2 regions of the Leclercia adecarboxylata genome follow, and region 1 is predicted to be linked to the other one. Evidence: predicted binding sites of a transcription regulator. Region 1 holds the regulator's gene; the other holds the start of a gene.
The links. The regulator Fur, encoded in region 1, represses iron uptake genes when iron is present. The targets are predictions, from matches to a motif close to ATAATAATGAGAACNACTATCAA.

Region 1 (12,123 bases):
GATGTTCGGTCTGCCGGGTGCAGCGCTGGCTATCTACCACTGTGCGCGTCCAGAGAACAAAGCGAAGGTACTGGGTATTATGATGGCGGGCGCATTCGCGGCCTTCTTCACCGGTATCACCGAGCCGCTGGAATTCTCCTTCATGTTCGTGGCACCCGTACTGTACGTCATCCACGCTGTACTGACCGGTATCTCCGTGTTCATCGCGGCCTCCATGCAGTGGATTGCGGGCTTCGGCTTCAGCGCTGGCCTGGTGGATATGGTGCTCTCCTCCCGTAACCCGTTGGCGGTTCACTGGTACATGCTGATCCTGCAGGGTCTGGTGTTCTTCGCTATCTACTACGTGGTGTTCCGCTTCACCATCACCAAATTCAACCTGATGACTCCGGGTCGTGAGCTGGCGGTTGCCGGTAGCGAAGCCGATGGTCAGGACGTGAACGTGAGTGCTGCTACCACTGAAGACGTTTCTGGTCTGGCGCGTCAGTACATCGCTGCGGTTGGTGGTTCAGACAACCTGACCGGTATCGATGCCTGCATCACCCGTCTGCGTCTGAACGTGAAAGACTCCTCTCTGGTCAACGAAGCGATGGCGAAGCGTCTGGGTGCGTCTGGCGTAATCCGCCTGAACAAAACCAGCGTGCAGATCATCGTTGGCTTCGTGGCTGAGAAGATCGCCAATGCCATGAAAACCACCGGTCCTGTAGCTGCCGCTGCCGCTTCTCCGGCGCCTGCCGCCGCACCTGTTGCCGCTAAGCCACAGGCTGTTGCCAACGCCACCACCATCGCAGCGCTGGTTTCGCCAGTGACCGGTGACGTGGTTGCCCTGGAGCAGGTTCCTGATGAGGCCTTCGCCAGCAAAGCGGTGGGTGATGGCGTAGCGGTTAAACCAACGGATAAAACCGTGGTTTCTCCGGCAGCCGGTACCATCGTTAAAATCTTTAACACCAACCACGCGTTCTGCCTGGAAACTGAGAAAGGCGCGGAGATCGTTGTCCACATGGGTATCGATACCGTTGCGCTGGGTGGTCAGGGCTTCAAGCGCCTGGTCGAAGAGGGTGCAGAAGTGGTTGCGGGTCAGCCGGTTCTGGAGATGGATCTCGACTTCCTGAACGCTAATGCGCGCTCCATGATAAGCCCGGTTGTCTGCAGCAATATCGACGACTTCAGCGGTCTGGTTATCAAGGCGCAGGGTCAGGTGGTTGCCGGTCAGACGCCTCTGTATGAAATTAAAGGCAAATAAGTGCTCCTGAGTAAGCGTTAATGCCTGAGCGGCGGGGATATCCCCGCCGCTTTTTTTTGCAGCAATCGCCCCCATAATTCTCTCCGGAGACCTTTTTTTGCGTAACTAAAGGTTGTCACTACGCCCGGCTTATAAGATCATATGCCGTTATACGTCGTTTACGCTTTGAGGAATCCACGATGAGTGAGGCTGAAGCCCGCCCGAGCAACTTTATCCGTCAGATCATTGATGAAGATCTGGCCACTGGTAAGCACACCACTGTTCATACCCGTTTTCCGCCGGAGCCGAACGGCTACCTGCACATTGGTCATGCGAAATCGATCTGCCTGAACTTCGGCATCGCGCAGGACTACCAGGGTCAATGCAACCTGCGTTTCGATGACACCAACCCGGTGAAAGAAGATATCGAATACGTAGAGTCCATTAAGAACGACGTGCAATGGTTGGGCTTCAACTGGTCTGGCGACATCTGCTACTCCTCTGACTATTTTGACCAGCTGTATGCCTACGCGGTAGAGCTGATCAAAAAGGGTCTGGCCTACGTTGACGAGCTTTCCGCTGACGAAATCCGCGAATACCGTGGCTCCCTGACCGCGCCGGGCAAAAACAGCCCGTACCGCGATCGCAGCGTGGAAGAGAACCTGGCGCTGTTTGAAAAAATGCGTGCCGGTGGCTTCGAAGAGGGTAAAGCCTGCCTGCGTGCCAAAATCGATATGGCGTCGCCGTTTATCGTTATGCGCGACCCGGTGTTGTACCGCATTAAGTTCGCCGATCACCATCAGACCGGCAGCAAGTGGTGCATCTACCCGATGTACGACTTCACCCACTGCATCAGCGATGCGCTGGAAGGCATTACTCACTCCTTATGTACGCTGGAGTTCCAGGACAACCGTCGTCTCTACGACTGGGTGCTGGATAACATCTCCATTCCGGTACATCCACGTCAGTACGAGTTCTCTCGTCTGAATCTGGAATACACCGTGATGTCCAAGCGTAAGCTGAACCTGCTGGTCACCGACAAGCACGTTGAAGGCTGGGATGACCCGCGTATGCCGACCATCTCCGGTCTGCGTCGTCGTGGCTATACCGCTGCCTCAATCCGTGAGTTCTGCAAACGCATCGGCGTGACCAAGCAGGACAACACCATCGAGATGGCGTCGCTGGAGTCCTGTATCCGCGAAGATCTGAATGAAAACGCGCCGCGCGCAATGGCCGTTATCGATCCGGTGAAACTGGTTATCGAAAACTACCCGCAGGGCGAAAGCGAGCTGGTGACTATGCCTAACCATCCGAGCAAGCCGGAGATGGGCAGCCGTGACGTGCCGTTCAGCGCTGAGATCTGGATCGATCGCGCCGACTTCCGCGAAGAAGCGAACAAGCAGTACAAGCGTCTGGTGATGGGCAAAGAAGTGCGCCTGCGTAATGCCTACGTGATTAAAGCCGAGCGTGTTGAGAAAGACGCAGAAGGCAATATCACTACTATCTTCTGCACCTACGATGCCGAGACCCTGAGCAAGGATCCGGCTGATGGTCGCAAGGTGAAGGGCGTGATCCACTGGGTGAGCGCAGCACATGCGCTGCCGGTTGAAATCCGTCTGTACGATCGTCTGTTCAGCGTGCCAAACCCGGGTGCGGCAGAAGACTTCCTGGAAGTGATTAACCAGGATTCGCTTGTGATCAAACAGGGCTTTGCTGAGCCATCCCTGAAAGAGGCCGTTGCCGGTAATGCGTACCAGTTTGAGCGTGAAGGTTACTTCTGCCTCGACAGCCGCTACGCCACCGCGGACAAACTGGTATTTAACCGTACCGTCGGTTTGCGTGATACCTGGGCGAAAGTCGGTGAATAACTGATTATTGTTTGAAAAACGCCGCGCACCGCGGCGTTTTTTTTGCATCACGATCAAGCTCTTAATCATATAAATGTTCGCGATGCGAATTAATTCCATTTATTAAAACTATTCTCTTTCTCTTCCTTTGCGCAAATTCCACGTAATAGCTTCCGGATAAGCTGCTTAAATCCTGCATGTTAAAAATAAATCGCTCATTCCGAACATTATTTTAATTAAAAATTCTCCTCCATTCGCTTTGTTACAAATGGCAATCAAATATGTGCGCTTTGTCATAATCCTGACTTTTGATCGCGGAAAAGCATTGATAATTCGCGTCGCGAAAAATAGTCTAAAGGCAGGAGATGTAAGCGGGTATTTCCGGTTGCCTCCACTTTTAACTTTTTGTTTTTCGCCGTTTAAGGCGCTTTAAATACGTCAAAGAGGATTAATTATGCGTACGTTTAGTGGCAAACGTAGTGCGCTTGCGCTGGCTATTGCCGGTGTTACAGCAATGTCAGGCTGGATGGTTTCTCCGAAAGCCCAGGCCGAAGGTTTTATTGATGATTCAACCCTCACGGGCGGTGTCTATTACTGGCAGCGTGAACGTGACCGTAAAGATGTCGAGGCAGATAAATACAAAACTAACCTGGCTCACTCCACCTGGAACGCCAACCTTGATTTCCAGTCCGGCTATGCTGCCGACATGTTCGGTCTTGATTTAGCGGCCTTCACCGCCATCGAAATGGCAGAAAATGGTGACAGCGGCCACCCGAACGAAATTGCATTCTCCTCCAGCAACAAAGCTTACAAAGAAGACTGGTCCGGCGATAAGAGCGGGATCAGCCTGTACAAAGCGGCTGCAAAATTCAAATATGGTCCGGTGTGGGCGCGCGGCGGCTGGCTGCAGCCAACCGGCCAGACCCTGTTAGCACCGCACTGGAGCTTTATGCCGGGTACTTACCAGGGCGCGGAAGCCGGGGCGAACTTTGACTACGGTGACAGCGGGGCGCTGAGCTTCTCGTACATGTGGACCAACGAGTATAAAGCCCCATGGCACCTCGAGATGGACAAGTTCTATCAGAATGACAGAAAGACCCGCGTCGATTATCTCCACTCCTTTGGCGCGAAGTACGACTTCAAAAATAACCTGATTCTGGAAGCCGCTTTTGGTCAGGCTGAAGGCTTCATCGATCAGTACTTTGCCAAAGCCAGCTACAAATTCGATATCGTGGGCGGCCCGCTCTCTACCAGCTATCAGTTCTACGGCACGCGTGATAAAGCCGACAGCGGCACCGTAAATGATATTTACGACGGCACGGCATGGCTGCAGGCGCTGACCCTGGGTTACAAAGTCGGTCAGGTCGATTTACGCCTGGAAGGGACTTATGTGAAAGCGGAAGGCCAGCAGGGCTACTTCCTGCAGCGTATGACCCCAACCTATGCATCCTCCAACGGTCGTCTGGACGTGTGGTGGGATAACCGCTCCGACTTCAACGCCAACGACGAAAAAGCGGTCTTCTTTGGCGCGATGTACGACCTGAGCAACTGGAACCTGGCAGGCTGGAGCGTCGGTGCCTCTTATGTCTACGCATGGGATGCAAAACCAGCCGACTGGCTGATCAACAGCGCGGGCCAGCGTGAAGATATTGCCTCTAACAAGATCAAAGAGTCTGCCTACAGCCTGGATGCGATTTACACCCTGCAGGACGGTCGCGCGAAAGGGACCATGTTCAAACTGCACTTCACGCAGTATGACAACCACTCCGACATCCCAAGCTACGGCGGCGGTTACGGCAACATCTTCCAGGACGAGCGTGACGTGAAGTTTATGGTTATCGCACCGTTCACCATCTTCTGATGACTAACCCGGCGGGGGATAACCCCGCCGACCGGAGACCGCTATGCTGAAAAAAATCGTACTGGTCGCGCTGCTGGCATCAGGACTGACCGCCTGCGCACAACCGCAGACCCAGAAAGAAGACACCCGTCTTAAAGAGGCCTACAGTGCCTGTATCAATACTGCTGAAGGCTCGCCAGAAAAAATTGAAGCCTGCCAGAGCGTGCTGAACGTGCTGCGCGAGGATAAGGCGCACGAACAGTTTGCGACCCAGGAGACCGTGAGAGTGGCCGATTACCAGGCCTGTATCATGGCGCGTAAAACGGGTAACAATCAGGACGTCACCAAAAACTGCGATAAGATCTGGCAGGAGATCCGTAGCAACAACGGTAAGTAAAGCTGTTTGCCACGCCCGGTGGCGCTGCGTTTACCTGAGCCTGCACATTCACAGGCCCGGTAAGCGTAGCGCCGCCGGGCTTTTTTACGTTATTACAGGCAAAAAAAAGCCAACCTTCAGGTTGGCTCAGCGTGTGCGGATGAATTATTTCGCGTCGTGCGCGTGGTCATCTTCGCGGCAGTCACCTTCGGCGCAGTGGCCATACAGGTACAGACTGTGGTTGGTCAGACGAATGCCATGACGTGCGGCAATTTCACGCTGACGGGATTCGATAGAGTCGTCGCTGAATTCGATCACTTTGCCGCAGTCAAGGCAAATCAGGTGATCGTGGTGATGCTGCTGCGTCAGTTCGAATACGGATTTACCGCCTTCGAAATTATGACGCGTAACGATGCCTGCATCGTCGAACTGGTTCAGTACACGGTAAACGGTAGCCAGACCAATCTCTTCGCCCATGTCGATCAGACGTTTGTATAAGTCTTCCGCACTGACATGATGGTTATCCGGACCCTGAAGCACTTCCAGGATTTTTAACCGTGGAAGCGTGACTTTCAGTCCGGCCTTCTTTAATGCGGTGTTGTTGTCAGTCATGCGGAATCTGTCCTGTTGCTAAACGATTCACTTCTAAAGAAGAAGTGACAGAAAATGCACCTGGGATAATGCGTCTCATTATAGAACTGCCATGACGTAATGAAAACTGCAAGTCTCAAGTAAAGTATGCTTATAAAAACGTGGTACCGCCAACAAACTTGTTACAGGGTGACCCGTTTGAACCTGGATCATTGTACAGGTATGACAGCAAAAGTTAAAAATTTGTAGCAATTATTTTGATTGCTTATACCTATCAATGCGGCGCAACTTAATCATTGCGCCGCAGCTTCATCAGGCATTAAGAATATCGTCGAGGTGCAACTCTTCGCGGACCTGCTTAACCCATTTATCTACACGCTCAGCGGTCAGTTCCGGCTGGCGGTCTTCATCAATGGCGAGACCGACGAAGTTGTTATCATCGGCCAGACCTTTGGACGCTTCGAAGTGGTAACCGGCCGTTGGCCAGTGGCCGACGATGACGGCGCCGCGCGGTTCAATGATGTCGCGAATAGTGCCCAGCGCATCGCAGAAGTACTCCGCGTAGTCTTCCTGATCGCCACAGCCGAACAGGGCAACCAGTTTGCCGTTGAAATCGATCTCTTCCAGAGACGGGAAGAAGTCGTCCCAGTCGCACTGCGCTTCGCCGTAGTACCAGGTCGGGATGCCCAGCAGCAGGATATCGTAACCTTCGATATCTTCTTTGCTGCTTTTCGCAATGTCATGCACATCGGCAACGTCTTTACCTAGCTGTTTTTGAATGTTTTTTGCGATATTTTCGGTGTTACCCGTGTCGCTGCCGAAAAAAATGCCGATGATTGCCATGAGTAAAATAACCTCTTGAAACTTAATGGTATGGTGGCGCAATTTAGCCACGGATAAGGGCAATCATAGCAGAACAGAGAAGCCTGCGGAAACTGCTATCACCCAGGACTGCACTCTGTGCTACATGAAAGCAACAAGAAGGGGAGTTTTCTGACTTAAGCTTTACCGTGCCATTTCTCAAGCTGTGAAATCAGCATCTCTTCAATAAGCTCACTGCGGCTGATCTCACGGGCATTCGCCAGCTCGTTCAGCGCATCGACGGCGTCAGCATTCAGTTTCAGCTCGACGCGTTTAAGCCCGCGGCTTTTATCGCGTTTAAGCTGATTGCGCTTGTTGATGCGCAGCTGTTCATCACGCGAAAGCGGATTGGTTTTCGGTCGTCCCGGGCGACGCTCATTCGCGAACAGATCTATTGTCGTGCGGTCCGTGTGTTCTTTGGCCATGATTTTGAGACTTCGGGGGAAACAAGACACCCTGCTAATGCCCGGGCGATAAGCGCGCCATCATACATCACCGAAAACGGCACGCCAACGACTGGAGGCCCACGGGCGACCAGTCGCTCTCTTTTTAATCAATTATTGATGTCAGCGAGGTACCGACGGATGGCGCGCAGCACCGCGTCCGGTTTTTCGGCATGAACCCAGTGCCCGGCCCCGGCAATCACATGCGCACGCGCCAGGGGGAATTGCGCCAGCAGCGCATCACGATACGCTTCGGTTACATAGGGCGAGTTGCCGCCGGTAATAAAGAGGGTCGGGTGCGGCCACGCCGGAACCGACTCCCAGCCGACGATATGGTCATACTGATCCCACAGCACCGGCACGTTGAAGCGCCACTCGCCGTCCACAAAGGATTTCAGCAGGAACTGCACCACGCCTTCTTCGTCCAGATGCTCACGCATCAGCGCGGCAGCCTGCTGGCGGGTGCTGACGCCCGCGTCCGTCACGGCATTAATGGCGGCGAAGATCTCATCGTGGCGGCGCACGTCATAATCTACCGGCGCTACGTCGATCACCACCAGGCCGGCGATACGCTCTGGCGCAAGAGCCGTCAGCGCCATCACCGCTTTGCCGCCCATCGAATGGCCAATCAGGATCGCTTTTTCGATATGGTGTTCATCCAGCGTATCCAGCAGATCCTGCGCCATGTCAGCGTAGGTCATCTGCGGCGAGCGCGGCGACAGACCGTGGTTGCGCATATCCACCTGCAGCAGCGCGTGGTCGGTCACCAGATCCCGTGCCAGCACGCCAAGGTTATCCAGGCTACCAAACAGGCCATGAACCAGGACGATGGGAGAATTATTGTGCGGCGATTGTGCAGATTGCGCTCGGGTATTCAATTTCATGGCAAAGTTCTTTTTTTACGTATGTCAGGTTAGGGTATCATGTTGACCATTCTGCCGCCCGGCTGCAAGGAAACAGTTAATTCTGACTTTTGCCGCCATTCTGGCTTGACGCTATCCGCTGTTGGGTTTTGAACTTATACTCCCAACGACTTGTATTCAGATAAGATATCGCACTGGATTAAGATGAAAACAATCGAAGTTGATGACGAGCTTTATCAGTATATTGCCAGCCAGACGCGGCATATCGGTGAGAGCGCGTCCGACATTTTACGGCGCATGCTGAAAATTGCCGCCGCCTCTCAGCCTGCCGCTCCGGCCATCAAAGAGACGCGCCAGCCTGTTGCCGTAGCGCAGGAAAAGCCGCTGTCGCCTGTCAAAGACAAAGTGCGTGCGATGCGCGAATTGCTGCTTTCTGACGAATACGCTGAGCAGAAGAAAGCAGTTAACCGCTTTATGCTGGTGCTGACTACACTCTATTCACTGGATAACAACGCGTTTGCCGATGCGACGGAATCCCTGCATGGCCGTACCCGCGTCTATTTCGCGGGTGACGAGCAGACGCTGTTACAGAATGGCAATCAAACTAAACCCAAGCACCTGCCTGGTACACCGTACTGGGTGATCACCAATACCAATACCGGACGTAAGCGCAGCATGATCGAACACATCATGCAGTCGATGCAGTTCCCGGTGGAATTGATTGATAAGGTTTGCGGTACTATCTAACCCTTGCATCAGAAGGACCAGGCAATGGCAAATCACAATCGTGCGGGTCAACCTGCACAACAGAGCGATTTGATTAACGTCGCCCAGCTTACCGCGCAGTACTACGTGCTGAAGCCGGAAGTGGGTAACGCAGAACACGCAGTTAAGTTTGGTACATCCGGCCACCGCGGCAGTGCGGTTCGCCACAGCTTTAACGAGCCGCATATTCTGGCCATTGCTCAGGCCATCGCGGAAGAGCGCGCTAAAAATGGCGTCACCGGTCCGTGCTACGTGGGTAAAGATACGCACGCCCTGTCAGAGCCTGCTTTTATTTCCGTGCTGGAAGTGCTGGCCGCTAACGGCGTGGACGTCGTGATTCAGGAAAACAACGGCTATACGCCGACCCCTGCCGTCTCTAATGCCATTCTGGTGCATAACCAGAAGGGTGGGGCGCAGGCTGACGGCATTGTGATTACGCCGTCCCACAACCCGCCGGAAGATGGCGGTATCAAATACAACCCACCCAATGGCGGCCCGGCTGACACCAACGTCACCAAAGTGGTGGAAGATCGTGCCAATGCCCTGCTGGCCGACGGCCTGAAAGGCGTGAAGCGTATCTCCCTGGACGAAGCGATGGCCTCCGGCCATGTGAAAGAGCAGGATCTGGTGCAGCCGTTCGTTGAAGGGCTGGCGGATATCGTCGATATGGCGGCGATCCAGAAAGCCGGTCTCAAACTTGGCGTCGACCCGCTCGGCGGTTCCGGTATCGAATACTGGAAACGTATTGCGGAGCACTACAAGCTGGATCTGACCATCGTTAACGATCATGTCGATCAGACCTTCCGCTTTATGCACCTGGATAAAGACGGCGCAATCCGTATGGACTGCTCCTCCGAGTGCGCAATGGCCGGTCTGCTGGCGCTGCGCGACAAGTTCGACCTCGCGTTTGCTAACGACCCGGACTACGACCGTCACGGCATCGTCACCCCTGCGGGCCTGATGAATCCAAACCACTATTTGGCCGTGGCGATCAACTATCTGTTCCAGCATCGTCCACAGTGGGGCGCAGAGGTTGCCGTAGGCAAGACCCTGGTCTCCTCCGCAATGATCGACCGCGTGGTTAACGACCTGGGCCGTAAGCTGGTGGAAGTACCGGTTGGCTTCAAATGGTTTGTTGACGGTCTGTTCGACGGCAGCTTCGGCTTTGGCGGCGAAGAGAGCGCGGGCGCATCCTTCCTGCGCTTCAACGGCACGCCGTGGTCCACCGATAAAGACGGCATCATCATGTGCCTGCTGGCAGCGGAGATCACCGCCGTTACCGGTAAGAACCCGCAGGAGCACTACGATGAGCTCGCAGCCCGTTTCGGTGCCCCGAGCTACAACCGTCTGCAGGCCTCTGCCACCTCCGCCCAGAAAGCGGCGCTGTCTAAACTGTCACCAGAAATGGTCAGCGCCAGTACCCTGGCGGGTGACCCGATCACCGCGCGTCTGACCGCAGCACCGGGTAACGGCGCGTCGATTGGCGGCCTGAAGGTGATGACCGAAAACGGCTGGTTCGCGGCGCGTCCATCCGGTACGGAAGATGCGTACAAGATCTACTGTGAAAGCTTCCTCGGCGCGGAACACCGCCAGCAGATTGAGAAAGAAGCGGTAGAGATTGTCAGCGAAGTACTGAAGAACGCGTAAGTGCGGTCTGTGCGCCGGGCGGCACTGCGTTTGCCCGGCCTACAATTTCAGCAATTTTGTAGGCCCGGTAAGCGTTAGCGCCACCGGGCTTTTTTGTGCTCAAAGCATAAACCGATAACCGATACCGGTTTCAGTTAATAAATGGCGGGGGCGCGCGGGATCCACTTCGAGTTTCTGACGAAGATGCCCCATATATATGCGCAGGTAGTGACTATGCTCCACCGCATTCGGTCCCCAGACCTGGCTTAACAGCTGACGTTGGGTAAGGACTTTGCCGTGATTGTTGAGCAGAACCGCCAGCAGGCGAAATTCGATGGGCGTCAGGTGGATTTCCGCGTTCCCCTGCTGAATACGCCGTGCCGCCAGATCGACGCGGATATCGGAAAAGGTATACACCGGGTCGACGGGGGCGGTGGTTGCGTGGCGGCGCAGGGCAACGCGCAGTCGCGCCTGAAGTTCGCCAATGCCAAACGGCTTGCTGAGATAGTCGTCGGCACCGGCATCGAGGGCGGCAATTTTGTCGGTCTCTTCCAGTCGCGCAGAGAGCACGATGATCGGCATCTGGCTCCACTGGCGCACTTCGCGGATAAAATCGAGGCCGTCGCCGTCCGGCAGACCTAAGTCGAGGATCACCAGGTCCGGCTTGCGGGTGGCGGCTTCAATCAGGCCCCGCTGTAGCGTCCCGGCGTCATGAACGCGCAACCCTTCGCCTTCCAGCGCGGCGCGCAGAAAACGGCTGATGGCGAGTTCATCTTCAACAATCAGGACGTTAATCACAGATCCTCTGGAAATTCATTCAGTTCGGGTGGCGCATCGAGCGGCAGTGTAACACAAAATACCGCCCCGCCTTCGAGGCGGTTATGGGCCGTGATGGTGCCGCCGTGTACCTCAACAATCGCCTGGCAAATCGCCAGCCCCAGCCCCACGCCGGGAATGGCAGACTCCTTATTACCCCGGGCGAACTTATCAAAGATAGCCTGTTCCTGGCCCGCCGGAATGCCCGGACCGCTATCCCATACCTCCAGCTGTAACGTATCGGGCGTGACGCTGGCCTGGATGCCAATTTGCGCTTTGCTACCCGCGTATTTAGCGGCGTTCTCCAGCAGGTTGATCAGCACCCGCTCGAACAGCGGTCCGTCAACGTGGATCAGCGCCAGCGGGGCCGACATCTCCAGCGCGATATACCGCCCCCCGAGCCCCGGCTCCAGCATTTTTAAGGCGCTGCCAATTACCTCTTCCAGCGTCAGCCACTCTTTTTTGAGATTAAAGCCGCCGGACTGGATCCGCGCCATATCCAGCAGGTTATTCACCAGCCGGGTGGTGTTGAGCACGTGCTGGCGGATCTCGCTGGCCTGCATGGCGTGGCGGGAGCCTTCAGCCGCCAGGTCGAGGGTCAGGATCTCCGACTGGCCGAACAGCACCGTCAGGGGCGTACGCAGATCGTGGGAGAGGGCCGCCAGCAGCGAGTTGCGAATGCTCTCACGCTCGCTGGCTAACCGCGCCTGCTCTTCGCTGGCGGTGAGCGCCAGCCGCTCCAGGGCGCTTGCCACCAGCAGGGTAAAGGTCTCCAGTAGCCGCTGCTGCTCGGGGATCATCAGCTGGCGCAGGTTGGATGGTTCCACAACCACCACCCCCTGGCTCTGTAACGGCAGGATCTGCCAGGGCACGCCC
Region 2 (12,123 bases), 2.3 Mb from region 1:
GACGCAGCACGGCAACGGGCTCATAGCTGGCCGCGGTTTCAGCAAGCTGATAGTTAGCCTGTCGTTTACGAATGGCGGGGATGTTCATGATGTGCTCGCGCACCTGCGCATCAATATGAATGAGACGCGCTTTACCGCCTTTAACGCCATTAATGCCTTCCGTTTTCCAGTTATTCTTGCGTACCCAGCGGTTAACGGTTTGCCTGGCGACCCCCAGCGTATCCGACAGCTCTTCGGTGGTCATTTTGCTACGTAATTTTTTCATATTATTTTTGCTCGCGGATCCCTAAGCGTTGCAACAATCCGGTGATCCCTTCCCGGAGTAATAAAGAGGTCAGTTGTTTCTGTTCCGTGGGTGTCATTTCGTTAGCCAGCGTGATCAGCAGGGCCTGTAGCGAGTTATCTGCATAAACGTCAGGTGAGGGCACCACATCCGGGGCTCTGCGTGCGTTGCGAATAAACTCCCGAACTTTCTCATTCACATGCACCAGGCGCGCTTTACCGCCCTGAACACCGGGTTTCGGTGATGTGGACCAACCCTCTTTGCGCACCCATTTATTGATGGTCTGTCGGCTGTAGCCTGTGAGCCGGGCCAGCTCTTCCGGCGTCATTCGTTCCTTGATCATGCAATTTCCTGAGTAAGAGTGTGGGTAATTAGTGGCTCATTTTATAACACCGTTTTACTGGAAAACGTGACAAGATTAACTCATGGCTGCGAGCACCCTCGCAATGTGATTCATTTGCATGAATTTTCAGCGGTTGAACCACAGTGTGAGATTTTGCCGTTGACACTCAGCAATGGAATTCATATTATGCCGCCCGTCAACACGACACGCTTTACGCGATGGGGCTATAGCTCAGCTGGGAGAGCGCTTGCATGGCATGCAAGAGGTCAGCGGTTCGATCCCGCTTAGCTCCACCAAACTCTGAACCCAACAGAGTCTGGTGCGTAAAGAAAACTGTGGGGCTATAGCTCAGCTGGGAGAGCGCTTGCATGGCATGCAAGAGGTCAGCGGTTCGATCCCGCTTAGCTCCACCAAAATTTAAACCCTCGCCGAATGGCGGGGGTTTTTTTATGCCTGCAATAAACCGTTTATCTCTTTTTCCTGTAAATAAATCTTGTTTAGGTAAATTCTTAGTCAGGAAATGCTATTTCCCGGCCTTGAACTTGAATTGCCTTTTTAAAGGAAATAGTATTTATGTGAAATTAATATCGCCAGGTAAATAGTTTAACAAAATTAATGAATACTAAAATTAATATTAACTTAAAGAGCTTCACGCTCGCCCTGGCGTTATGCCTCGTCTTCGTCCCTTTCTCCCGTCTTATTTCACCGAAATCTGTTATCGATGGTTTTGAGGTTTATCTGGCATGGATGCCGCTGAGCGTCATGCTGGCGATAATATTATTATTTGGTCGCCAGGCAATTATTCCGATCGTTATTAGTTTCGCCATAATTAACCAGTGGAACCTTCAATTATCGCCGGAGCAGGATGTTATTTTGCTGTTCTGTCAGGTGTTTAGCACGCTGCTGGTCTGCGGGATCCTGCGCTGGCAGCTTGGTTCGCGCTGGCGCTATCAGATACCCAGCCGCTTTCTTGGGGCGCGCATTTTCTGGTTAGGATTTGCCTTACCCCTGGCAATAAAACTCTCAATGTTTCTTGCCGGTTATTTTTGTGACTTCCCTGTTACCCTTGCTAATTTCTCGGACAGAGGCTCCGTCATATATCATGTCGTGGATGTCCAGAGCCTGATTTGCGCCGTTCTGATTTTCACAATGCTGTTCTATTATCCTTTAAGAATGATTATTAATCCGAATTATGCGCGCGCCTTCTGGCGGAAGAACATTAATAATTCATTTTCAATTCGCAACCAAATATTTACATCCGTATTACTTCTGTTGCTTGCCGCTTTCTTGCTTCTGCTCTGTTTGCCTTTTACTTCCGATATTATTGCGGGCTACCTGGTCCCGGTGATATTTATTCTGTTCACCTTAGGCGTGAGTCGATTCCGCTATCCCTTCATTACGCTGGGCTGGGCGTTAAGCACACTGCTGCTGCTGACCTACAACAGCAATTTTTTACAGGGCGTGCAAAACGGCTACTCACTGGCGTTCGTGCTGTCGGTGCTGATCTCCTTCGCTATCTGTCTGGTTTATATGTCTCGTATTTTTCAGCGCAGCGAATGGCTTAAACGTGGCTGGCAGGAAAGGGCGTTGATCGATCCCCTGACGGGACTGCGTAACCTGCGCGCGCTGGAGTGCTTCCTGAGTGACAACAGAGAGGTCACCCTGTGCTGTTTACGGATGGATAATCTGGAGTTCCTGAGCCGTCACTATGGCCTGATGATGCGCGTGCAGTGCAAACGGGCCATCATTCGCCAGCTCCAGCCGCTGCTGATGGCCAATGAGCAGGTTTTCCAGATCCCGGGTAATGAGCTGGTGGTGGTGCTCAGCGGGCCGGAAACCGGGGCGCGCTTGCAGCACATCATTGATTACATGAACAGCCGCAAAATTTACTGGAACAATATCGGTCTGGATATTGAATTTGGCGGCGCCTGGGGCGGCGTGGAGTCTAACGGCGGAGAAAGCCTGTACCACACGCTGGGCCAGTTAAGTTGGCTGGCGGAAAAAGCCTGCTCGGCGAACCAGGTTCTGTCCCTGAATAACAGCCTTGAAACGGTTTCAGGCCAGACGACTGAGCGCGTGCTGATGCTGAGTCGCATCAAGCGGGCGCTGGATGAGGGGGGATTACGCCTGTACGCGCAACCCATTCAGCGAGCCGATGGCTTGGGTTACCACGAAATCCTTTCCCGCCTGGAAAGTGAGGGTGAGCTCTTAACGCCTGATAAGTTCTTGCCGCTGGTAGCGCAGTTTAACCTGAGCCGCCGCTTCGATATCGGCGTGGTTGAATCATTGTTGGCCTGGCTGCAGGAGCATCCCTCAGACGATTGCTGCGCGCGTTTTTCCGTGAATCTGATGCCCTTGACGCTGATGCAGAAAGAGGTGGCGGCAGAGATCATTACTCTGTTTGAACGTTACGGGGTGAGGCCGCAGTCGGTGATTATCGAGGTGACCGAAGAGCAGGCGTTCTCCAACTCGGAAGTCAGTATCGCCAACATTCAGCAGCTGCGTCAGTACGGCTTTAAAATCGCCATCGACGATTTCGGTACCGGCTACGCCAACTACGAGCGGCTCAAGCGCCTGGAGGCGGACGTCATTAAAATTGATGGCTGCTTCGTGAAGGATATCTGCAGCGACAGCATGGATGCGATGATTGTGAAATCCATCTGCAATCTGGCGAAGACCCGCTCCCTGTGCGTGGTGGCGGAATTTGTTGAAACGGAGGAGCAGCGCGAGAAGTTGCTCGCCTCGGGGGTGGATTATCTGCAGGGATACCTGGTCGGCAAACCGCAACCGCTTCACTAAATGACAGGCGAAAAAAAACCGGGGACTTATCATCCCCGGTTTTTTTATGCTGATTACAGTACCAGTGCGGCGATAGACGCAGACAGGACGCTGACCAGCGTAGAACCGTAAACCAGTTTCAGGCCGAAGCGGGAAACCACGTTACCCTGCTCTTCGTTCAGACCTTTAATCGCACCGGCGATGATGCCGATGGAAGAGAAGTTAGCGAAAGAGACCAGGAAGACGGACAGAATGCCTTCGGCGCGCGGGGAGAGGGAACCGGCGATTTTCTGCAGATCCATCATTGCGACGAATTCGTTAGAAACCAGTTTGGTTGCCATAATACTGCCCACCTGCAGCGCTTCGCTTGCCGGCACACCCATCACCCAGGCTACCGGGTAGAAGATGTAACCCAGAATGCCCTGGAAGGAGATACCCAGCACGGCAGCAAACAGGGCGTTCAGCGCGGAGATCAGCGCGATAAAGCCGATCAGCATCGCCGCAACGATAACCGCAACCTTGAAGCCTGCCAGGATGTATTCACCCAGCATTTCAAAGAAGCTCTGGCCTTCGTGCAGGTTAGCCATCTGCAGGTTCTCTTCACTCTCATCCACGCGGTACGGGTTGATCAGTGACAGAACGATAAAGGTGCTGAACATGTTCAGAACCAGCGCAGCAACCACGTATTTTGGCTCCAGCATGGTCATATACGCGCCCACGATAGACATGGAAACGGTAGACATTGCCGTGGCCGCCATGGTGTACATGCGGTTGCGGGACATTTTGCCGAGGATATCTTTATAGGCGATGAAGTTCTCAGACTGACCGAGGATCAGGGAACTTACGGCGTTGAAAGACTCCAGTTTGCCCATGCCGTTCACTTTAGACAGCACGGTACCGATAGCGCGGATCACAATCGGCAGAATGCGAATGTGCTGCAGGATACCGATCAGGGCAGAGATAAAGACAATTGGGCACAGCACTTTCAGGAAGAAGAACGCCAGACCTTCGTCGTTCATCTTACCGAACACGAAGTTGGTCCCTTCATTAGCGAATCCGAGGAGTTTTTCGAACATCTCGGAGAAGCCTTTTACGAAGCCCAGCCCCACGTCTGAGTTCAGGAAGAACCAGGCGAGCAATACTTCAATAACGAGTAACTGAACAACATAGCGAATGCGGATCTTTTTGCGATCGCTGCTGACCAGCAACGCAAGCACGGCAACGACAACAAGTGCCAGGACAAAATGTAGGACGCGGTCCATATTTGCTCCAAATATGAGGCAGGTTTAATTTCGCTGCACATTCTATGAAACAAGCGTAAAGAAAACGAGATCAAAGCCACACTATCGTTGAGTCCTGTGACGAGTCTCAAAAATAGTGACATACGATACATTTTCGTTATGTTGTGTAAATGAATTAAAAGTTAAGTTTGTGTGCTACGCTTCACAAAGGTTGCGTGCATTTTCGCCGTCAACTTATCCACGACTCAGCCTGCTTATCGTTCTTCGCTATCGGTGCAATCACTATAACCCTTTTAAATGAACTTGATAATCATTCGCATTTTGATAGCATTAAACATAGCAAAGGCTATATTTCTGAGGCAAAAATGAGCAATAGTCGCGTTGATGAGAGTAGCAGTGGCAGAGCAGCACGCAAAATGCGGTTCGCATTAATGGGACCTGCGTTTATTGCCGCCATTGGCTATATCGATCCCGGTAACTTTGCGACCAACATCCAGGCCGGGGCCAGCTTTGGCTACAAACTGCTGTGGGTGGTGGTCTGGGCCAACCTGATGGCGATGATGATCCAGGTGCTGTCGGCAAAACTGGGTATCGCTACCGGGAAAAACCTCGCGGAGCAGATCCGCGACCACTATCCGCGTCCGTTGGTCTGGTTTTACTGGGTGCAGGCTGAAATTATTGCCATGGCGACCGACCTCGCGGAGTTTATCGGGGCGGCCATCGGCTTTAAGCTGATCCTCGGCGTGTCGCTGTTGCAGGGGGCGGTATTAACCGGTATTGCCACTTTCCTTATTCTGATGCTGCAACGACGCGGGCAAAAGCCGCTGGAGAAAGTGATTGGCGGCCTGCTGCTGTTCGTGGCGGCGGCCTATATCGTGGAGCTGATCTTCTCCCGGCCTGACTTTGCACAGTTAGCGAAAGGGATGGCGATCCCGAGCCTGCCCACCACGGAAGCGGTGTTCCTTGCGGCCGGGGTGCTGGGTGCGACTATTATGCCGCACGTCATTTATCTGCACTCGTCGCTGACCCAGAACCTGCACGGAGGCTCGCGGCATGAGCGCTACTCTGCGACAAAATGGGACGTGGCGATCGCCATGACCATCGCCGGGTTTGTCAATCTGGCGATGATGGCTACCGCCGCAGCGGCGTTCCATTTCAACGGCCATACCGGTATTGCCGATCTCGACCAGGCCTACCTGACGCTGGAACCGCTACTCAGCCATGCGGCGGCCACTATTTTTGGTCTGAGTCTGGTGGCGGCGGGTCTCTCTTCTACCGTTGTGGGCACGCTGGCGGGGCAGGTGGTGATGCAGGGCTTTGTGCGCTTCCACATTCCTCTGTGGGTGCGCCGCTCCATCACCATGCTGCCGTCGTTTATTGTGATCCTGATGGGGCTGGATCCGACGCGCATTCTGGTGATGAGCCAGGTGCTGTTGAGCTTCGGTATTGCTCTGGCGCTGGTGCCGCTGCTGGTCTTTACCAGCGACAAAAAGTTGATGGGCGATCTGGTGAACAGTGTGACGGTGAAACGGACCGGGTGGGCAATAGTGGTGCTGGTGGTGGCCCTGAATCTGTGGTTGCTTATCGGGACTGCATTAGGATTGTAAAAAAGGCGCCGTAAGGCGCCTTTTTTATATTAGTGACGATGGCCGTGTCCGCCATGACCACGCCCGTGACCTTTAGGGCCGCGATGGTCATCACGATCGCTCCAGCCTGCGCGATAGCCGCGCTCGTAGGCGTTACGTTTATCCCAGCCACGGTGGTAGCCGTTATCATGTCTGTGCCAGCGATTATCACGCCATTCATAATGACGACGCCAGTAGTCGCGGTCACGCCAGCCGCCGCCGTCCCAGTAGTTACCATAATTATCACGATCGCCAATTTGTAATTTTATGGATGGCAACAGGGTGATTTCGCCAGCATTAGCGACCAGCGGGGCTGAAGCCATTAATACTGCTGCCAGAATCAGGGACCTGAACATGGTTATTCTCCTTCACGATCGGAGCCGTAATCGGCTTGTTAACGCAATTTTAAGGGGCGGTAAAGGCCCGGATAATCGCTTTAACTCCTAATTCAGAAGGCGTAGCACTTTTTGCTAAAAGCGCGTTTAATTTGTGCTGTTCAGAATCAATTCTATTTCCTGAAGTTCCTCAGGCGTGAAATGGCGTTTCGCCAGCATTCCCACCGCATCGTCAATTTGCGCCGTTTTGCTGGCACCGATTAAGACCGAGGTGACGGCCTCCTGATGGAGCACCCACGCCAGCGCCATTTGCGACAGCTTCTGGTTCCGGCGTTCGGCCAGGGCGTTGAGCTGACGCACTTTCGCCAGCTTCTCGTCGGTTATCTGGTCCGGGTTCAGGAAGCGACTGGTGCTGGCGGCGCGGGAATCTGCCGGAATGCCGTTCAGATAACGGTCGGTTAGCTGGCCGCCCGCAAGCGGAGAAAAGGCAATGCAGCCCACCCCTTTATCCTTAAGCACGTCCAGCAAACCCGCCTCCGGCGCGCGTTCAAACATGGAGTATTTCGGCTGGTGGATAAGGCAGGGGGTGCCCAGGTCATCGAGGATTTCAGCGGCCTGACGCGCCAGTTCTGCCGGATAGTTGGACAGCCCGACGTACAGCGCCTTGCCCTGACGTACGATATGGTCGAGCGCTTTCATCGTCTCCTGTAACGGCGTTTCCGGATCAGGACGGTGGTGATAGAAGATGTCGACATACTCCAGCCCCATCCGTTTCAGGCTCTGATCGAGGCTGGCGATCAGATACTTACGCGAACCCCAGTCGCCGTAGGGGCCGTCCCACATGGTGTAGCCCGCCTTGGTTGAGATGATCAGCTCATCGCGCCAGGCGCTGAAATCTTCCTGTAAAATCCGTCCGAAATTACGCTCTGCCGAACCCGGCGGTGGACCGTAGTTATTGGCAAGGTCGAAGTGCGTAATGCCCAGGTCAAAGGCACGATGTAAAAGTTGACGGCTGTTTTCAATCAGCGTGGCATCGCCGAAGTTGTGCCACAGCCCCAGGGAGATGGCAGGGAGCTTAAGACCGCTTTGCCCGCATCGTTGATACACCATTGACTGATAACGGTTTTGATCCGCCTGATAAACCATGAGTCTTGCCCCTCTGCGTCAGAATGTCATTCAGTGTATACGTTTACACTAAACGTCAGGCAAGCAGATTACCCCGCGAAAATACGTAAAGCATTATTTCCATGCGCTGATTATCGCCATTCCTGGACAGCTATCACGCTTCTTCAATACTCAAATTGAAGTCAACATTATAAGGATAACTGTCATGCATACCCCCTACACCGTCGCCGATTACCTGCTGGACCGTCTTACAGATTGTGGTGCCGATCATCTGTTTGGCGTGCCGGGCGACTACAATCTGCAGTTTCTCGATCACGTTATCGCCAGCCCGGATATTGGCTGGGTAGGTTGTGCCAACGAACTGAATGCGGCCTACGCCGCTGATGGATATGCGCGCTGCAAGGGTTTTGCCGCGCTGCTGACGACGTTTGGGGTTGGCGAGCTCAGTGCCATGAACGGCATCGCGGGCAGTTTCGCCGAACATGTTCCGGTACTGCATATCGTCGGCGCACCGGGCAGCGCCTCGCAGAAAAAAGGGGAGTTGTTGCACCATACCCTCGGTGACGGTGAGTTTCGTCATTTCTATAAGATGAGTGAGCCCGTGACCGTGGCGCAGGCGCACCTGACCGAACAGAACGCCTGCTATGAAATTGACCGGGTGTTGACCGAAATGCTCCGTGAGCGCCGCCCTGGCTACATCATGCTGCCTGCCGACGTGGCAAAGAAACCTGCCACTCCGCCAGTAAGCGCGCTCATTGACCGAATTTATGAAAGTGACAGTTTCCGCCTGGATGCATTCCGTCAGGCGGCGGAAAAACGGCTGGCCGCAAGCGATCGCATCGCGCTGCTGGCCGACTTCCTGGTCCTGCGCTACGGCCTGAAAAACCAGATGCAGCGCTGGGTGGACCAGACGCCCGTCGCCCACGCCACCATGCTGATGGGGAAAGGCATTTTTGACGAGCGCAAAGCGGGCTTTGCCGGAACCTACAGCGGCTCCGCCAGCGCCGCCGACGTCAACGAGGCCATTGAAGGCGCCGATACCGTGATCTGCGTGGGGACGCGCTTCACCGATACGCTCACCGCCGGCTTCACCCACAAACTCACCCCTCAGCAGACCATCGACGTGCAGCCGCACGCCTCGCGCATCGGCGATGTCTGGTACACCGGCATCCCGATGACCCAGGCCATTGAAGTGCTCTCCAGCCTGTGTCACCAGTATGCCAACACCAGCAGCACGCCGCGCCCGGCACGCCAGCTGCATGCGGTTCATCCAGGCTCATTGACCCAGGACAGCTTCTGGAAAACCCTGCAAACCTATATTCGTCCGGGGGATATTATTCTGGCCGACCAGGGCACCTCGGCGTTTGGTGCGGGCGCGCTGAGGCTGCCGGATGAGGTGAACTTTATCGTGCAACCGATCTGGGGCTCGATTGGTTACACCCTGGCCGCCGCCTACGGTGCCCAGACCGCCTGCCCGGATCGCCGCGTGATTGCGATTACCGGCGACGGCGCGGCACAGCTCACCATTCAGGAGCTGGGCTCGATGCTGCGTGACAAGCAGCGCCCGGTGATCATGGTGCTCAATAACGAAGGGTATACGGTGGAGCGCGCCATTCACGGTCCGAACCAGCGCTATAACGACATTGCGCTGTGGAACTGGACGCAGATCCCGCAGGCCCTCAGCCTGAATTGTCAGGCCGAGTGCTGGCGGGTCAGCGAGACGGTGCAGCTGGAGGAGGTGCTGGAGAGAGTGGGGCACCCGGAACGGCTGTCGCTGATTGAGGTCATGCTGCCGAAAGCCGACGTTCCGCCGCTGCTGAGCGGCATTCTCCAGGCGCTGGAGGCGCGTAAAAGCGCCTGATTATTTCTCCTGACGTCCGGCAATCATCATCGGTCTGCCCGCCAGCAACAGCCAGGCGGGCAGCATCACAATACAGAGCAGCGGCAGCAGGCTGGTGTCCGGCACCACCACTGCCGCCATAAACAGGCTCAGCCACGCATCCCGGGTGACAACCAGAACCAAGCCCAGAATGGAACAGGAGATGGTGATCGCCAGCGGAACCGCATCAACGTGCTCGTGCAGCATCAATCCCAGCGCGACGCCAACAAACACCGCCGGGAAAATGCGCCCGCCGCGAAAACCGCAGGCCGCCGCCACCACCAGCGCCGCCAGCTTGATCAGCGCAAAGAGCAGATAATCCGACACGCTGAAGATCTGGCTGAAAGCCATCTGCTGCATCTCGTCCAGCCCCTTAAACAGGGTCATGTTGCCCCCGATGGCGCCCAGGATCCCCAGAATAAATCCGCCGACCGCGAGAATAAGTACGGGATGCTTCAGGCGATGCATCAGCCGGTGCAGGCGCGGCAGACACCACACCGCCACCATACCCAGCGCGATGGCGATGGCGGCAACAATTGCGCCGCTAAATATATCGACCAGCTGCATCTGGCTGTAGTGGGCAATGGGCAGCGAGAAGTTGGGATGGAAGAACAGGCTGGTGGTCAGCGCGCCCGCTGCGGCGGCGAGCAGGGGGGCGAACAGGCGATCCCAGAGCGGGATCTCCGCGTTGCCGCTCAGGGTCTGGGAAAAAATCAGCGCCGCCGCGACGGGGGTGCCGAACAGCGCGCCGATGGTGCCGGCAGAGGCAAGAATGGTCCAGTCCAGGGCGTTCACCCGGGGGAAGACGCGCGCGCCTACGGCGACGGCCAGGGCGATGTTTACCGCCATCACCGGATGCTCAGGCCCGAGGCTGACGCCCCCCGCCAGACCGATAATCAGGGCGATTATCAGCCCCGGGAGGGCGGCGGCGTTGACCGGTTCGCCAATCAACGGCTCTGTGGCCGGGTCGGGCCCGGCATGGCCTGGGGTATAACGGATCACCAGCCCCACGGCGATGCCGGTCAGGGTCAGGGTCAGAATAATCCACGTCGGGGAGTTCGCGCTCAGACCCATTGTGGAGGGTAAAGAGGTCCACAAAAGCGACTGCAGCACCGAGGCAACCTTCATGATGATTATCAGAATCAGACTGGATGCCACGCCAATAATCAGGGCAGGAGGGGCCAGCAGCAGCATCGTTCTGGCTCGCGGATGGAGCATGATGATTTCCTTGTAGAAAATGGCTGTCTTTACTTTGCACTCTCAGCCTTATGGTAATAGTGCAAATGGTGCTGAAACGGTAAAGTTATTCTGTGACGAAGATCGATAATCCTGGGGTGCTTTTATTCAGGTCGTTGTTGTTATCGGGCCTTGAATTTAGAGTGTGCCAATCAGTTATTTTGACTTTAGCGGAGCAGTAGAAGAATGACAAAGTATGCTTTGGTAGGTGATGTAGGGGGGACTAACGCGCGTCTGGCGTTATGTGACGTCAATACCGGCGAAATCTCCCGCGCCAAAACCTATTCCGGGCTGGATTATCCCAGCCTGGAAGCGGTGGTTCGTGTCTATCTGACGGAGCATGAGGTCAGCGTTGAGGATGGTTGTATCGCTATTGCCTGTCCGATTACCGGAGACTGGGTGGCGATGACCAACCACACCTGGGCATTCTCTATTGCCGAAATGAAAGCCAACCTCGGTTTCGCCCATCTGGAAATTATTAACGACTTTACCGCGGTGTCGATGGCGATCCCGATGTTAAAGCCGGAGCATCTGATCCAGTTCGGCGGTACTGAGCCGGTTGAAGGTAAGCCAATTGCCGTCTATGGCGCAGGCACCGGCCTTGGCGTCTCGCATCTGGTGCACGTCGACAAACGCTGGATCAGCCTGCCGGGCGAAGGCGGACACGTGGATTTCGCGCCAAACAGCGAAGAAGAGGGCATTATCCTTGAAGAGTTGCGCGCGGAGATCGGCCACGTATCGGCGGAGCGCGTGCTCTCCGGTCCGGGGCTGGTGAATCTCTACCGGGCTATCGTGAAATCCGACGGCCGTCTGCCGGAAAATCTGCAGCCGAAAGACGTCACCGAACGCGCGCTGGAAGATTCCTGTACCGACTGTCGTCGCGCGCTGTCGCTGTTCTGCGTCATCATGGGGCGTTTTGGCGGCAACCTGGCGCTGAATCTCAGCACCTTTGGCGGGGTTTATATCGCGGGCGGGATCGTGCCGCGCTTCCTCGACTTCTTTAAATCATCCGGTTTCCGCGGCGGATTTGAAGATAAAGGCCGCTTCCGCGATTACGTCCGGGATATCCCGGTGTACCTGATCGTCCATGACAACCCGGGCCTGCTGGGCTCTGGTGCGCATCTGCGTCAGACGCTGGGCCAGGTACTGTAACAGCCCGTCCCCGGTGACGTCCGTCACCGGGGCACTCCCTTCACAGGTGCATCAGCTGGCGAAACTCTTTCACCTTGCTGCGACTAACCGGCACCTGAAAATCCAGATCCTTCAGCCGCAAAATGT

Region 2: the regulator Fur is predicted to act here: its motif matches at 4,949-4,971, upstream of FHN83_RS04525 (Nramp family divalent metal transporter).

The regions. Positions count from the first base shown of each region.
Region 1 covers NZ_CP040889.1:3,433,062-3,445,184, forward strand. The annotation lists gene nagE (N-acetylglucosamine-specific PTS transporter subunit IIBC) at 1-1,240, shown strand, start outside; gene glnS (glutamine--tRNA ligase) at 1,420-3,087, shown strand; gene chiP (chitoporin ChiP) at 3,521-4,927, shown strand; gene chiQ (ChiQ/YbfN family lipoprotein) at 4,974-5,303, shown strand; gene fur (ferric iron uptake transcriptional regulator) at 5,448-5,894, opposite strand; gene fldA (flavodoxin FldA) at 6,186-6,716, opposite strand; gene ybfE (LexA regulated protein) at 6,872-7,159, opposite strand; gene ybfF (esterase) at 7,288-8,061, opposite strand; gene seqA (replication initiation negative regulator SeqA) at 8,245-8,787, shown strand; gene pgm (phosphoglucomutase (alpha-D-glucose-1,6-bisphosphate-dependent)) at 8,812-10,452, shown strand; gene kdpE (two-component system response regulator KdpE) at 10,552-11,229, opposite strand; gene kdpD (two-component system sensor histidine kinase KdpD) at 11,226-12,123, opposite strand, start outside.
Region 2 covers NZ_CP040889.1:577,419-589,541, reverse strand. The annotation lists gene FHN83_RS04555 (YfeC-like transcriptional regulator) at 1-265, opposite strand, end outside; gene FHN83_RS04550 (YfeC-like transcriptional regulator) at 267-626, opposite strand; tRNA gene FHN83_RS04545 (tRNA-Ala) at 847-922, shown strand; tRNA gene FHN83_RS04540 (tRNA-Ala) at 964-1,039, shown strand; gene FHN83_RS04535 (EAL domain-containing protein) at 1,242-3,425, shown strand; gene FHN83_RS04530 (NupC/NupG family nucleoside CNT transporter) at 3,479-4,666, opposite strand; gene FHN83_RS04525 (Nramp family divalent metal transporter) at 5,011-6,252, shown strand; gene FHN83_RS04520 (DUF2502 domain-containing protein) at 6,282-6,626, opposite strand; gene mgrA (L-glyceraldehyde 3-phosphate reductase) at 6,753-7,751, opposite strand; gene ipdC (indolepyruvate decarboxylase) at 7,936-9,591, shown strand; gene FHN83_RS04505 (ion channel protein) at 9,592-10,827, opposite strand; gene glk (glucokinase) at 11,032-11,997, shown strand; gene FHN83_RS04495 (LytR/AlgR family response regulator transcription factor) at 12,038-12,123, opposite strand, start outside.